DNA from 3 places in the Aminobacter sp. BE322 genome. Region 2 is predicted to be linked to each of the others. Evidence: predicted binding sites of a transcription regulator. Region 2 holds the regulator's gene; each other region holds the start of a gene.
The links. The regulator LexA, encoded in region 2, represses DNA repair genes until DNA is damaged. The targets are predictions, from matches to a motif close to TGTTCNNNNTGTGTTCNG.
Positions count from the first base shown of each region.

Region 1 (4,212 bases), on a different contig from region 2:
CCCTCGCCGACGATCTGGAGGCGAGCTGGGGCTCTCCCAACACACTTGGCTACGCGCTGGCGCGTGATGGTCGCCGCCTGGATGATTGAAGCCAAGACCATCGCAAATGGTCTGAGGCTGGCGAGTGGCTGCCTGGCAGACGCGCGTACCCTTGTGCAGAGCGGCTCGCGAAATGCGGCCTATCTTGCCGAGCAGTGCCTGGAGCAAATCGTCAGGTCGCTGGCGACCTCCGAAGGCCTGCACATCGAGAGGCATGACGCACATCAACTGGACAAGGTGGTCCGCAGGTTCCCCGACGACCATCCGGAGAAAGAAGCCTTGAACGGCCTGGTCTGGCTGGAAGCCTACGCCACGACATTTTGCTACACGTCACCATCCGGCCAGATACCCAAGACGCCGAGCGTCGAAAGACTGAACCAAGCGTTGGACGCTTTGGCGCAGCTGCAGGAACGCGTAGTCGCGCACTTCGGTGTCGAATTGAACAGCGACGGTTCACCCGCAAAGTCAGTTCCGCCGATGCGGAAATGGAATGCGGGGCGAACCTGAGGCGCAAGCCCGGCGCTAGATGTCCAGCGCCTCCGACTGGGCGAACTCGGCACGTTCCTGGATGAAGCGGAAACGGGCTTCCGGTTTGGTTCCCATCAGCGAGTCGACGGCAACCTTGGTCTCTTCCTCGTCGTCGATGACCTCGACGCGCAGCAGCGTGCGCTTCTTCGGGTCCATCGTCGTTTCCTTGAGCTGCGAGGCCATCATCTCGCCCAGGCCCTTGAAGCGCCCGATCTCGATCTTGCCGCGGCCGCTGAACTCGGTGCGCAGCAACTCGTCCTTGTGGGCGTCGTTGCGGGCATAGGCGACCTTGCCGCCCTGGCGGATGGAGTAGAGCGGCGGAACCGCCATGTAGAGGTGGCCGCCACGGACGAGTTGCGGCATCTCCTGGTAGAAGAAGGTGATGAGCAGCGAGGCGATGTGGGCGCCGTCGACGTCGGCATCGGTCATGATGATGACGCGGTCGTAGCGAAGGTCCTCTTCGCGGTACTTCGACCGCGTGCCGCAACCGAGAGCCTGGATGAGGTCGCCGATCAGCTGGTTCGACGCCAGCTTGTCGTTGCCGGCGCTGGCGACGTTGAGGATCTTGCCGCGCAGCGGCAGGATCGCCTGCATCGAGCGGTCGCGCGCCTGCTTGGCCGAACCACCTGCCGAGTCGCCCTCGACGATGAAGAGTTCGGCGCCCGCGGCGGCGTTCTGGGTGCAGTCGGCGAGCTTGCCGGGCAGGCGCAGCTTGCGCACGGCGCTCTTGCGCGACACTTCCTTTTCCTGGCGCCGCCGCACGCGCTCGTCGGCGCGCGCGATCACCCAGTCGAGGAGCTTGGAGGCTTCCTGCGGGTTGTCGGCCAGCCAATGGTCGAACGGATCGCGGAGCGCCGTCTCGACGATGCGCATGGCCTCGACGGTCGCCAGCTTGTCCTTGGTCTGGCCGACGAATTCGGGCTCGCGGATGAACACCGACAGCATGCCCGCGGCCGAGATCATCACGTCCTCTGAGGTGACGATCGAGGCGCGCTTGTTGCCGACGAGATCGGCATGGGCGCGCAAGCCGCGCGTCAGCACGTTGCGGAAGCCCATCTCATGGGTGCCGCCGTCGCCGGTCGGAATGGTGTTGCAGTAGGAATTGATGAAGCCGTCGCCGCCAAACCAGGTGACGGCCCATTCGAGCGAACCGTGGCCGCCCTGCTTCTCACTCTTGCCGGCGAAGATCTCGCGCGTGACCTGCATCTCGTCGCCGAGCGAGGCCTTGAGATAGTCGCCGAGCCCGCCGGGGAAGTGGAAGACGGCCTTGGCCGGCGTTTCGTCGTTCTCCTTGATGAGCGAGGCATCGCAGCTCCAGCGGATTTCGACGCCGCCGAACAGATAGGCCTTGGAACGCGCCATCCTGTAGATGCGGGCCGGCAGGAAATGCGCGCCCTTGCCGAAGATGTCGGGATCGGGATGGAAGCGGACCTTGGTGCCGCGCCGGTTGTGAACGTCGCCGAGGCTTTCGAGCCCGCCCTGGGGGATGCCGCGTGAAAAGCGCTGGCGATAGAGCTGGCGTCCGCGCGCCACCTCGACCTCGAGCTGATCGGACAGCGCGTTGACCACCGACACGCCGACGCCATGCAGGCCGCCCGAGGTCTCGTAGACCTTGGAGTCGAACTTGCCGCCGGCATGCAGCGTCGTCATGATGACTTCGAGCGCCGACTTGTTCTTGAACTTGGGGTGCGGATCGACGGGGATGCCGCGGCCGTTGTCGGTGACGGTCAGGAACCCTTCGGCGTCGAGTTCGACGTCGATGAAGGTCGCATGGCCGGCGACCGCCTCGTCCATCGAGTTGTCGATGACTTCGGCGAAGAGATGGTGCAGCGCCTTCTCGTCAGTGCCGCCGATATACATGCCCGGACGGCGCCGGACGGGCTCGAGCCCCTCCAGAACCTCGATGTCGGCAGCGCTGTAGCTGTCGCTGGCGTCCTTTGCCGGCGCCGGACGCTTGGCCACGGCCGCGGCCTGGACCAGCGGGTCGGCAGGACGGGTGGCGGGTCGGGCGGGCTGCTTGTCGAGATTGCCGAAAAGGTCGCTGTTGTCGTCCATGCTCAATACGGTTTTTCCGCGCTGCGAATCACTTGTTCGAGTTTGCCAGTTTTGCCCGCCCGGCAACAGTTCCGGTTCTGTTCGTGCACCGCGCCCGATATGCCGCGTCCGGCACGTCGAGCGCAACGATTTGTAAACGCTATCCGAACTCGCGCTTGTGCGACGATGATGGATGCAGCCTTATGCAGTTGCCCCAAGGGCAAAACGCCCGATAACTGCTGCCCGAACAATCGGACAAGCAGGAAAGCGGGGCGCCCGTGCTCGACTTCGGTTCCCTTTTGCTCGCGACCGCCCTGTCCGGCGCATGTCTGAGCGGAACGCTGCTTGCCATCTGGCTGACCGCGCGCCAGGCCCGTTTCATCGTCACGATGGCGGCGGGGATACTACTTCTCGTCCTCCATGTCATCGCATTTTGGCAATATGGCCGCAACGCCACGCCATGGCTCGGGCAATTGACCCTGATACTGCTGGTGGCCGGCTTCTTCGTCATCCTGTGGTCGACGGCGCAGTATCTCGATCGTAGCTGGCACAGGGTGGCCGCAGCGCCCGTGCTGGTGGTGACCGTGCTGATCTTGGCGGTGACGGCCGGAAGCTACGATGGGCTGGGCTTCGTGCTCGCCTATTCCACCGTCACGGCGCTGCTGGTGGTGATCGCTTCCATGTTCTGGGCGGCCGGCGAGTATGACCGGCGCATTCTGGCTGCTGTCACCATGCTTTCCGGCAGCGCGGCAATCTCCTTTGCGCTCTGCGCCTTGGTTCTGGTGGCCAACGGGCAGTGGTCGCTGGGCACCGTTCCCAGGAATTGGGCCGAAGACTTGAACACCGCAGTCGTGGTCGCCTGTATGACCGCGCTCGGCGCGCTGACCATCTCGCTGCATCATCTGCGCACTCAGCGGCAGCTGACGGCGCAGACTTTGACCGATCCGCTGACCGGGCTGCTGAACCGCCGGGCGCTGACGATGTTCCATGGCAACACGCACTTCGGTTCCGGGATGGCGCTCGCCATGTTCGACCTCGATCATTTCAAGCGGACGAACGACCTGTTCGGTCACGCTGTCGGCGACACCGTCCTGCAGCGTTTCGCCGACGTGGTCAGGAAACACGCCCGGGATGGCGTCGAGGGCTTTCGGTTGGGCGGCGAGGAGTTTGCAGTCGTCATGTCCGGCATACCCCCCATCGAGGCGCATGAAATCCTGTGCACGATCGGTGCCGCTTTTGGCGCCGAGATCGTCGTGACCAAGCTCGGACCGCTGCGCAGCACGGTCAGCGTCGGCATCTGCTTCGGCGACGAGCACGCGGCGACGCTCGAGCAGATGCTGATCGGCGCCGACGCGGCACTTTATGCCGCCAAGCGGGCAGGGCGGAACCGGGTTGCCACCGCAGAAGCAGTGGGCGACGCGAGGTTCCGCGAGCCCGAGCTGCTCTTTGCGTAGACTGTGGGGAAGCTGGCGGCTCCCGTTCGCTGCCAACGAGCCTGAAGCAAATCGGCGGCGCCCGTGGGGTGCGCCGCCGATGAAGGTGGTTGCCGTCAGGTTTACTCGGCGGCGCCGAGATACTCCGTCAGCGGCGGGCACGAGCAGACCAGGTTGC
Region 1 is NZ_JBNPXB010000006.1:174,181-178,392, reverse strand. It holds gene J2X50_RS11985 (nucleotidyltransferase domain-containing protein) at 1-89, shown strand, start outside; gene J2X50_RS11980 (hypothetical protein) at 64-546, shown strand; gene parE (DNA topoisomerase IV subunit B) at 562-2,622, opposite strand; gene J2X50_RS11970 (diguanylate cyclase) at 2,880-4,055, shown strand; gene gcvP (aminomethyl-transferring glycine dehydrogenase) at 4,157-4,212, opposite strand, start outside.
Region 1: a site for LexA is predicted at 2,690-2,707, ahead of parE (DNA topoisomerase IV subunit B). Genes of this name have one in related genera too.

Region 2 (4,212 bases):
AGCTGGTCGGCGTGTTTTCGCCCGAATGGGTCGAGCCCGTGGCGGAGACGCTGAAGGAACTCGGCACGGAGAGCGCCTGGGTCGTGCACGGCGACGGCTACGACGAGATCACCACCACCGGCGAGACCAGTGTCGCCGCGCTGGCTGGCGGCAAGATCAGCAACTTCACGCTGACGCCCGAGCAGGTGGGCCTCGCTCGGCACAGCCGCGAAGAGCTGCGTGGCGGCGACTCGGCCTACAACGCGGCTGCCCTGCGCGCCGTCCTCGAAGGCGCCCCGGGCGCCTATCGCGACACCGTGCTGATGAACGCCGGCGCGGGCCTCGTCGTCGCAGGCAAGGTCGCCGAGATCGGCGACGGCATCAAGCTTGCCGCCGATGCGATCGACAGTGGACGCGCGCGCGCCGTCTTCGAGCGCCTCGTTGCGGTGTCGAACGGGTAGCGGCATGGCAGACATCCTGCGCAAGATCGAGGCCTACAAGCGCGACGAGATCGCCGCCGCCAAGGCTCTCACGCCGCTTGCCGACCTCAAGGCACGGGCGCGCGACGTCGCCTCGCCCAGGGGGTTCCTCGCGGCGCTCGAGGCGAAGCGCGGCCAGGGCCGCTTCGGGCTGATCGCCGAGATCAAGAAGGCGAGCCCGTCGAAAGGCCTGATCCGCGCCGATTTCGATCCGCCGGCGCTCGCCCGCGCCTATGCCGAGGGCGGGGCGGCCTGCCTTTCGGTGCTGACCGATACGCCGTCCTTCCAGGGCGCGCCGGAGTTCCTGACCGCCGCCCGCGACGCCTGCACCCTGCCCGCCCTGCGCAAGGACTTCATGTTCGAGCCCTACCAGGTGCACGAGGCCCGCGCCTGGGGCGCCGACGCCATCCTCATCATCATGGCGAGCCTTGGCGACGACGACGCCCGCCGGCTCGAGGACACGGCATTCGAACTCGGCATGGATGCGCTGATCGAGGTCCACGACGAAGCCGAGACGGAGCGGGCCCTGAAGCTCGCCTCGCGCCTGATCGGCATCAACAACCGCAACCTGCGCAGCTTCGAGGTAAGCCTGGAGACATCCGAGCGCCTGGCGCCGATGGTCCCGGCGGACCGCCTGCTCGTTGGCGAGAGCGGCATCTTCACCCACCAGGACTGCCGGCGGCTGGAAAAGTCGGGCATCGGCAGCTTCCTCGTCGGCGAGAGCCTGATGCGTCAGGCCGACGTGGCTGCCGCCACGCGGGCGCTGCTCGAAGGCAGCCCGCTCGCGGCGAGCGCCTGACATGGCAACCCTCACCCATATCGGCGCCACCGGCGAGGCCAACATGGTCGACGTGGGCGACAAGGCCGAGACGACCCGCACGGCGGTCGCCGAGGGCACCGTCACGATGCGCCCCGAGACGCTGGCGCTGATCCTGTCCGGCAACGCCAAGAAGGGCGACGTGCTGGGCACGGCGCGCATTGCCGGCATCATGGCCGCCAAGCGCACGCACGAGCTGGTGCCCCTGTGCCATCCGATCCTCTTGACCAAGGTGTCGGTCGAGATCGAGCCGGACGAAGCGCTGCCCGGCCTCAGGGTGACCGCGCTGGCGCGCGTGACCGGCAAGACCGGCGTCGAGATGGAGGCGCTGACCGCAGCCTCCGTCGCATGCCTGACCATCTACGACATGGCCAAGGCCGCCGACCGCGGCATGGTGATTTCCGGCATCCGCCTGATCGAGAAGACGGGCGGCAAGTCGGGCGACTACAAGGCTGTCGACTAGATGGCGCTGCTGCCGGTCGCCGACGCGCTTGAACGCTTGCTCGAAGGCGCTGCCCCGGCGGGTACCGAACGTATCGGCCTCGACGAGGCTTCCGGACGTGTGCTTGGCGCGCCGCTCCGCGCCTTGCGCACCCAGCCCCCCTTCGATGCCTCGGCCATGGACGGCTATGCGGTGATCGCGCAGGACATCGCCGACCTGCCCGCCCGGCTTGCGGTGATCGGCGAGGCGGCTGCCGGGCGGCAGTTCGCAGGGAAAATCGCGCGCGGCCAGGCCGTGCGCATCTTCACCGGCGCGCCGGTGCCGGCCGGCGCGGACACGGTGGTCATCCAGGAAAACGTGCGCGATCTCGGCAACGGCGAGGTCGAGGTGGTCGAGCCGACCGCGCCCGGCCGCAACATCCGCCTCAAGGGCCTCGACTTCAGCGAAGGCGACCTGATCCTCGACGCCGGCCGCCTGATGGACCCCGCCGCGCTGTCGCTCGCGGCGGCCGCCAACCATCCGACGCTCGAGGTGCAGCGCGCGCCGCTGGTCGCGATCATCGCCACCGGCGACGAACTGCTGCCGCCAGGAAGCTCGCCCGGCCCCGACCAGATCATCTCGTCCAACGCCTACGGCGTGGCGGCCATTGCCCGCTCGGTCGGCGCCCGCGTCCTCGATCTCGGCATAGCGGCCGACAAGACCGGATCGATCTCGGCACTCGTCCGGCAGGCGCTCGACGCCGGAGCCGAGGTGATCGTCACCCTCGGCGGCGCCTCGGTCGGCGACCATGACCTGGTGCACGGCGTGCTGACCGGCCTCGGCATGAAGCTCGATTTCTGGAAGATCGCCATGCGCCCGGGCAAGCCGCTGATGTTCGGACGGCTCGGTGACACCCGCTGCATCGGCCTGCCCGGCAACCCGGTGGCGAGCCTCATCTGCTCGCACCTCTTCCTGAAACCGGTTCTGGCGAAGCTCGGCGGGCGGCCCTATGCGCCGGACATCCGCGAGGCCGTGCTCGGGGCGCCCATGAAGGAAAACGACCTGCGCCAGGACTACGTGCGCGGCGTGGTGCGCAAGACCGACGCCGGCCTCGTCGCCGTGCCCTTCGGGGTCCAGGACTCGTCGATGCTGCGGACACTGGCCGACGCCAATTGCGTCATCATCCGCGAGCCCTTCGCAGCGGCCGCCGAATCTGGCACTGGCTGCCTGGTGCTGATGCTGCGCTGAGCGCCCCTCGGCGCCTTCACCAAAATTTAATCGGTTGCGGAACACAACTGGAACATATAGTGTTTGTTCCGGGTTTGTTTTTCTTTCGATTCCCTTGGGGGCAGCGATGCTGACGCGCAAACAACACGAGCTTCTGCTGTTCATCCATGAGCGGCTGAAGGAGGCGGGCATCCCCCCGTCCTTCGACGAGATGAAGGAGGCGCTGGACCTCGCTTCCAAATCGGGCATCCATCGCCTGATCACCGCGCTCGAGGAGCGCGGCTTCATCCGGCGCCTGCCGAACCGCGCGCGCGCGCTGGAAGTCATCCGCCTGCCCGACTCGATCGCGCCGGGCCTCAACGCCGCCAGGAAGTTTTCGCCCAGCGTCATCGAAGGCAGCCTGGGGCGCAAGCCCGAGCCGTCACGCGCGCTTTCGGCCGGCAATGACGACGATGCAGGCGCGGCGGTCGCCATCCCGGTGATGGGACGCATCGCCGCCGGCGTGCCGATCGACGCCATCCAGCACAGGACGCATTCGATCTCGGTGCCGCCGGACATGATTTCGGGCGGCGAGCACTATGCGCTCGAGGTCAAGGGCGATTCGATGATCGAGGCCGGCATCTTCGACGGCGACACGGTCATCATCCGCAATGCCAATAGCGCCAATCCGGGCGAGATCGTCGTTGCCTTGGTGGACGACGAGGAGGCGACGCTCAAGCGCTTCCGCCGCAAGGGCGCCTCGATCGCGCTCGAGGCCGCCAATCCCGCCTATGAAACCCGCATCTTCGGCCCCGACCGGGTCAAGGTACAGGGCAAGCTGGTCGGGCTGATCCGGCGCTACTAGGGCAATTCCAGGAAAAGTGCGCAGCGGTTTCCGTCCGGAATTGCTCGGACCAAAGAGATGGAGCGTCTTCGCGGTCCGATGAATGGAGGAAATGCCCTGATCCCGCCTCGGGCCGGTCGGGATCGTCATCTTTCTGGGTTGCAGCGAGGCCGGGCCAGAGCGGCGGGCATTCCGACGAATGCAATTCCGCAGCCAAGAGCGTTGCCGCTTTTGATCGAAAAGCCAAAACGGCCTATCTCTTTGGTCCGAGCAACTCCGACGGCAAACCGCCTCGCATTTTTCCGGGAATGGCTCCCGCTGCTTTTTCTTGGCCTTGTTCATGCGACGCCCGACGATTCCGTCGGGCTGCGAGATGCTTCATGGCGCGGCCTTCTCCGGCGGCGGCTTTGCACGGTCCCGGCGGAATGGCGGCAGTCCGCGTGCTTCGCGCGAGAATGCCCGGTGC
Region 2 is NZ_JBNPXB010000001.1:120,358-124,569, forward strand. It holds gene trpD (anthranilate phosphoribosyltransferase) at 1-440, shown strand, start outside; gene trpC (indole-3-glycerol phosphate synthase TrpC) at 445-1,257, shown strand; gene moaC (cyclic pyranopterin monophosphate synthase MoaC) at 1,259-1,738, shown strand; gene J2X50_RS00585 (molybdopterin molybdotransferase MoeA) at 1,739-2,944, shown strand; gene lexA (transcriptional repressor LexA) at 3,051-3,767, shown strand; gene J2X50_RS00595 (ComEC/Rec2 family competence protein) at 4,125-4,212, opposite strand, start outside.

Region 3 (4,212 bases), on a different contig from region 2:
GTCGGCAAAGGTGTAGAGGCCAAGTTCCATGTGTGCATCCTCGGGTTGCCTTTGCGCCTAGAGCTAGCTATTGGAGCGCGTGCCTGCCAGTCTCCAGCTGGTGAACAATCCCCGGCGATTGTCGAACAGTGGTGGCGTTTCCCTGCTGCAACACGCGTGGAAATCATGGCTGGCATGCGGAATTCGCGCTTGAACTTGCGCTCTCGCTGCGTATGTAAGCGGCGTCACTTGACTTCAGGGAAATGACTCTTGGCAATTTACAGGGAAAAGAACTTCGCCGAGCGGCGTGACGCCGCCGGCGTGGCGAAGAAAGCACTACTCGAAAAATTCAAGGCCCGCCCGGCAGCAGACGATCCGGCAGTGATCGCCCGCCAGGAAGAGCGCAAGCGCATCCTCGAGGCGCGCGCCATCCGCGAGGCCGAGAAGGAAAAGCTCCGTCAGGAACGCCTGGCGCGCGAGGCGGCCGAGAAGGCCGAGCGCGAAGCCAGGGCCGAGGCCGAGCGCCTGGCTGCCGAAGAGGCCGCACTGGCGGAAGCCAAGGCACGCGAGGCCGAAGAAGGCGACCGTATCGCCCGCCTGCTCGCCGACGAGGCCGAGCGCAAGGCCAAGCGCGACGCACGCTACGCAGCGCGCAAGGCGCGCGGCAAGCGGATGCCGCCTTCGGCCAACTACGGCTGATCGCCTAGAACGTATTCACGGATCGAAAAGCCCGCCACCGGAGACGCCAAGCCCCGGTGGTGGGTTTTTGTGCGCGCGTTCGCAAATGGACGCCATCAGTTTAGGATATCGCGGCCCGCCGTATGGGGCAGGCCGCGACGACGTTTCAGGATGTTCAGGCGACCAGCTTGAGGCCGACGATGCCCGACACGATGAGGCCGATACAGGCAAGGCGGAGTGCGGTTGCGGGCTCGCCAAGCAGCCAGATGCCGAGCATTGCCGTGCCCACCGTGCCGATGCCGGTCCAGATCGCATAGGCCGTGCCGACGGGCAGGGTCTTCAGCGCCAGGCCGAGCAGGCCGAGACTGATGATCATCGAAACGACGGTGAGCACGGTCGGCATCGGCCGGGTGAAGCCTTCGGTGTATTTGAGCCCGATTGCCCAGCCGATTTCAAACAGGCCAGCGAAAAACAGATAGGTCCATGCCATGGAACGCTCCAGCGAATTGGCGGGTCGTCCCGGCCGGAATTGATAACGGAAGCGCAAGGTCGTCCCTGCGCCCGGAAAGATAGAAATTTCCGAGGCTTGATTCAACAGCTCCGGCTGGCATGCCGGGCATGCCAGCCATGCGGTTTTACTTGTCCTTGATCTTGGTCGCCTGCACCGGAGGCGCCTTGAAGGTAGGCGCAGGGGCCGGCTTCTTGGCGTCCTTCTTGGGCTTGCGAGGCTCCTTGCCCGCCTTCATCGCACCTTTGGCCATGATTCGATCCTCCTGTACTGGAGCCAGAGTGAAACGCGAAGTTGCCGAACTGGCAAGAGGCAGCAGCGGGCAGGCAAAAAGGGCTTGAGGGCGGGGCCGTGGCCGCTACATTCGTTCCGGCCGGCGACCTGGCCGAGATGTTCAGGGAGGAGAGCGATGAAAATCCGGGGCGGGTGCCATTGCGGCGCCATCACCTACGAGGCCGATGTCGACCCGGAAAAGACGGCGATCTGCCATTGCACCGACTGCCAGAAGCTCACTGGCACGGCCTTCCGCGTCACCGTGGCGGTTCCCGAAGACAAGATCGCGTTCACCGGCACGCCGAAGGTCTATGTGAAGACCAGCGAGAGCGGCAACAAGCGGGCGCAAGGGTTCTGCCCCGAATGCGGCTCGCATCTGTTCGCGACCTCGGTGGGCGAGGGGCCGAAGGTCTACGGCCTCAGGACCGGCACCTCCGACCAGCGCGAGCAGTTGGTGCCGCGCCGGCAGGTCTGGCATCGCTCGGCGCTGCACTGGCTGCCCGAGTTCGAGGGCATGGAAACGATCGAGAAGCAGAGCTGACCCAGGCCCAGCCTGCTTGCGCGCGCCTCAGTCGTTTTCCTCGACGACGCGCAGCCTGAGCTGGCCTGTCTTGGAGTCCGCCGCCCGGGCGCCTTGCGGCCTGGGTGGCTCCTCGGCTTCGCCGGCGGCGTGGCCGGTGGCGAACTCGAGCGCCTCGATCTTCTGGCCGCGTTTGGTGACCTTGGACGTCGACACCAGTATGTCGTCGATGTCCCTGGATGCCTGGCCGAAATGGTTCTGCAGCTTGCGCACGCGTTCGTCGACGCGGCCGACATCCTCCATCAGCCGGATCACCTCGCCCTGGATCAGGTGCGCCTGCTCGCGCATGCGGGCGTCCTTGAGGATCGCCTGGATCACCTGGATCGACAGCATCAGCAGCGATGGCGAGACGATGACGATGCGGGCGCGGTGGGCGCGCTGCACCAGCGCCTCGAAGTTCTCGTGGATCTCGGCGAAGACGGATTCCGACGGCACGAACATGAAGGCCGTGTCCTGCGTCTCGCCCGCGATCAGGTACTTTTCGGCGATGTCGCGGATATGCACCTCGATGTCCCGGCGGAACGCCTGGGCGGCGACTTTCTGGGCGTCGGTGCCCTCGGCGGCGCGGATGGCGTTCCAGGCTTCCAGCGGGAATTTTGCGTCGATGGCGAGCGAGGGCGCGTCGTTGGGCATGCGGATCAGGCAGTCCGGCCGGCTGCCGTTGGAAAGCGTCGCCTGGAATTCGTAGCCGCCCTGCGGCAGGCCGTCGGCCACGATCGCCTCCATGCGCGACTGGCCGAAGGCACCGCGCGTCTGCTTGTTGGAAAGGATCGCCTGCAACTGCACCACCTGGCCGGCCAGCGACTGGATGTTGCCCTGGGCCGTGTCGATGACGGCCAGCCGTTCCTGAAGTCTGGCGAGGCTTTCGTGCGTCGATTTGGTCTGCTCGGCCATGGTCTGGCCGATGCGGCCGGTCATGGCGTCGAGCCGCTGGCTGAGCGACTGCGTCAGCTCCGCCTGGCGCGAGCCGAAGATCTCGGCCACCGTGCCGAGCCTGCCCTGCATCTCGGCCTGGGCCTGCAGGATGCCGGCCATGCGGGCTTCCGCGTCGCGGGCATGGTCGGCGGCTTCCGCGGCGGCCACCGAACGCGCCCTGGCCGAGCGCCACAGCGCCACGACCAGCGCCACCAGCAGGGCGAGGAAGAGCGTCGCCGCCAGCGCCAGGGCCTGGCCGAGGGTGATGGTGGTCGCGCCGAGCTGGGCGACAGGTTCGGAAAGTATCGAGGAAACAGGGCTCATCGCCTGCACCATAGCCGATTCGCGGCCCGATGTTAGATCAAAACGGGAACATCTGGATGTGGATGCTGTTGACGCTTTCCGCCGGACATCCTAGGTGAGGCGCATGACGATCAAGCCGCTCATCATCCTTCCCGATCCGCTGCTGCGCGAGGTTTCCAAGCCGGTCGAGCGCATCGACGACGCCATGCGCCAGTTCGCGCGCGACATGCTCGACACCATGTATGACGCCCCCGGCATCGGCCTGGCCGCCATCCAGGTCGGCGAGCCGCTGCGCATGCTGGTGATCGACCTCGCCAAGGAAGGCGAGGAGCCGGCGCCGCGTGTCGTCATCAACCCCGAGGTTCTGGCGCGCAGCGACGAGCGCTCGGTCTACGAGGAAGGCTGCCTGTCGATCCCCGACTACTATGCCGAGGTCGAGCGGCCGGCGACGGTCCGGGTGAAGTATCTCGACGAGCACGGCAAGGAGCAGGAAGTCGAGGCCGACGGCCTGCTCGCCACCTGCCTGCAGCACGAGATCGACCACCTCGATGGGGTCCTGTTCATCGACTACATCTCCAAGCTCAAGCGCGACATGGTCATGCGCAAGTTCAAGAAGCTCGCCAAGGACCGCCCGCCGAGCCGCATGGTGGGCTGAATTCCACCCGTTTTGCGCGCCCGGCCGGGATTTGATATCATCGATATCAAACGATGGAGGCGCCCATGGGTGACCTGCTGATCAGGAACATTCCGGAAGCCGTGAAGCGAGAGATAGCCGAGGCGGCCAAGGCGCGCGGCCAGAGCCTTTCCGACAAGGCTGTCGATCTGTTGCAGAAGGGGCTGCTGACAGAACGTGACGACGACGCCGCGCCGAAGGGCTCGGCGTGGCAAGCGCTGCGCGCCGTCTTCGAGAGCCAGGGCGCGCCCGATGGCGGGTTCGCCGAGGTGATGGAAGAGGTTGAAGCGCTGCGAAAGCGCG
Region 3 is NZ_JBNPXB010000018.1:5,568-9,779, forward strand. It holds gene J2X50_RS20525 (LLM class flavin-dependent oxidoreductase) at 1-30, opposite strand, end outside; gene J2X50_RS20530 (DUF6481 family protein) at 250-678, shown strand; gene sugE (quaternary ammonium compound efflux SMR transporter SugE) at 833-1,147, opposite strand; gene J2X50_RS20540 (hypothetical protein) at 1,293-1,418, opposite strand; gene J2X50_RS20545 (GFA family protein) at 1,575-1,979, shown strand; gene J2X50_RS20550 (DNA recombination protein RmuC) at 2,007-3,257, opposite strand; gene def (peptide deformylase) at 3,361-3,891, shown strand; gene J2X50_RS20560 (plasmid stabilization protein) at 3,957-4,212, shown strand, end outside.
Region 3: a site for LexA is predicted at 3,291-3,308, ahead of J2X50_RS20550 (DNA recombination protein RmuC). Genes of this name have one in related genera too.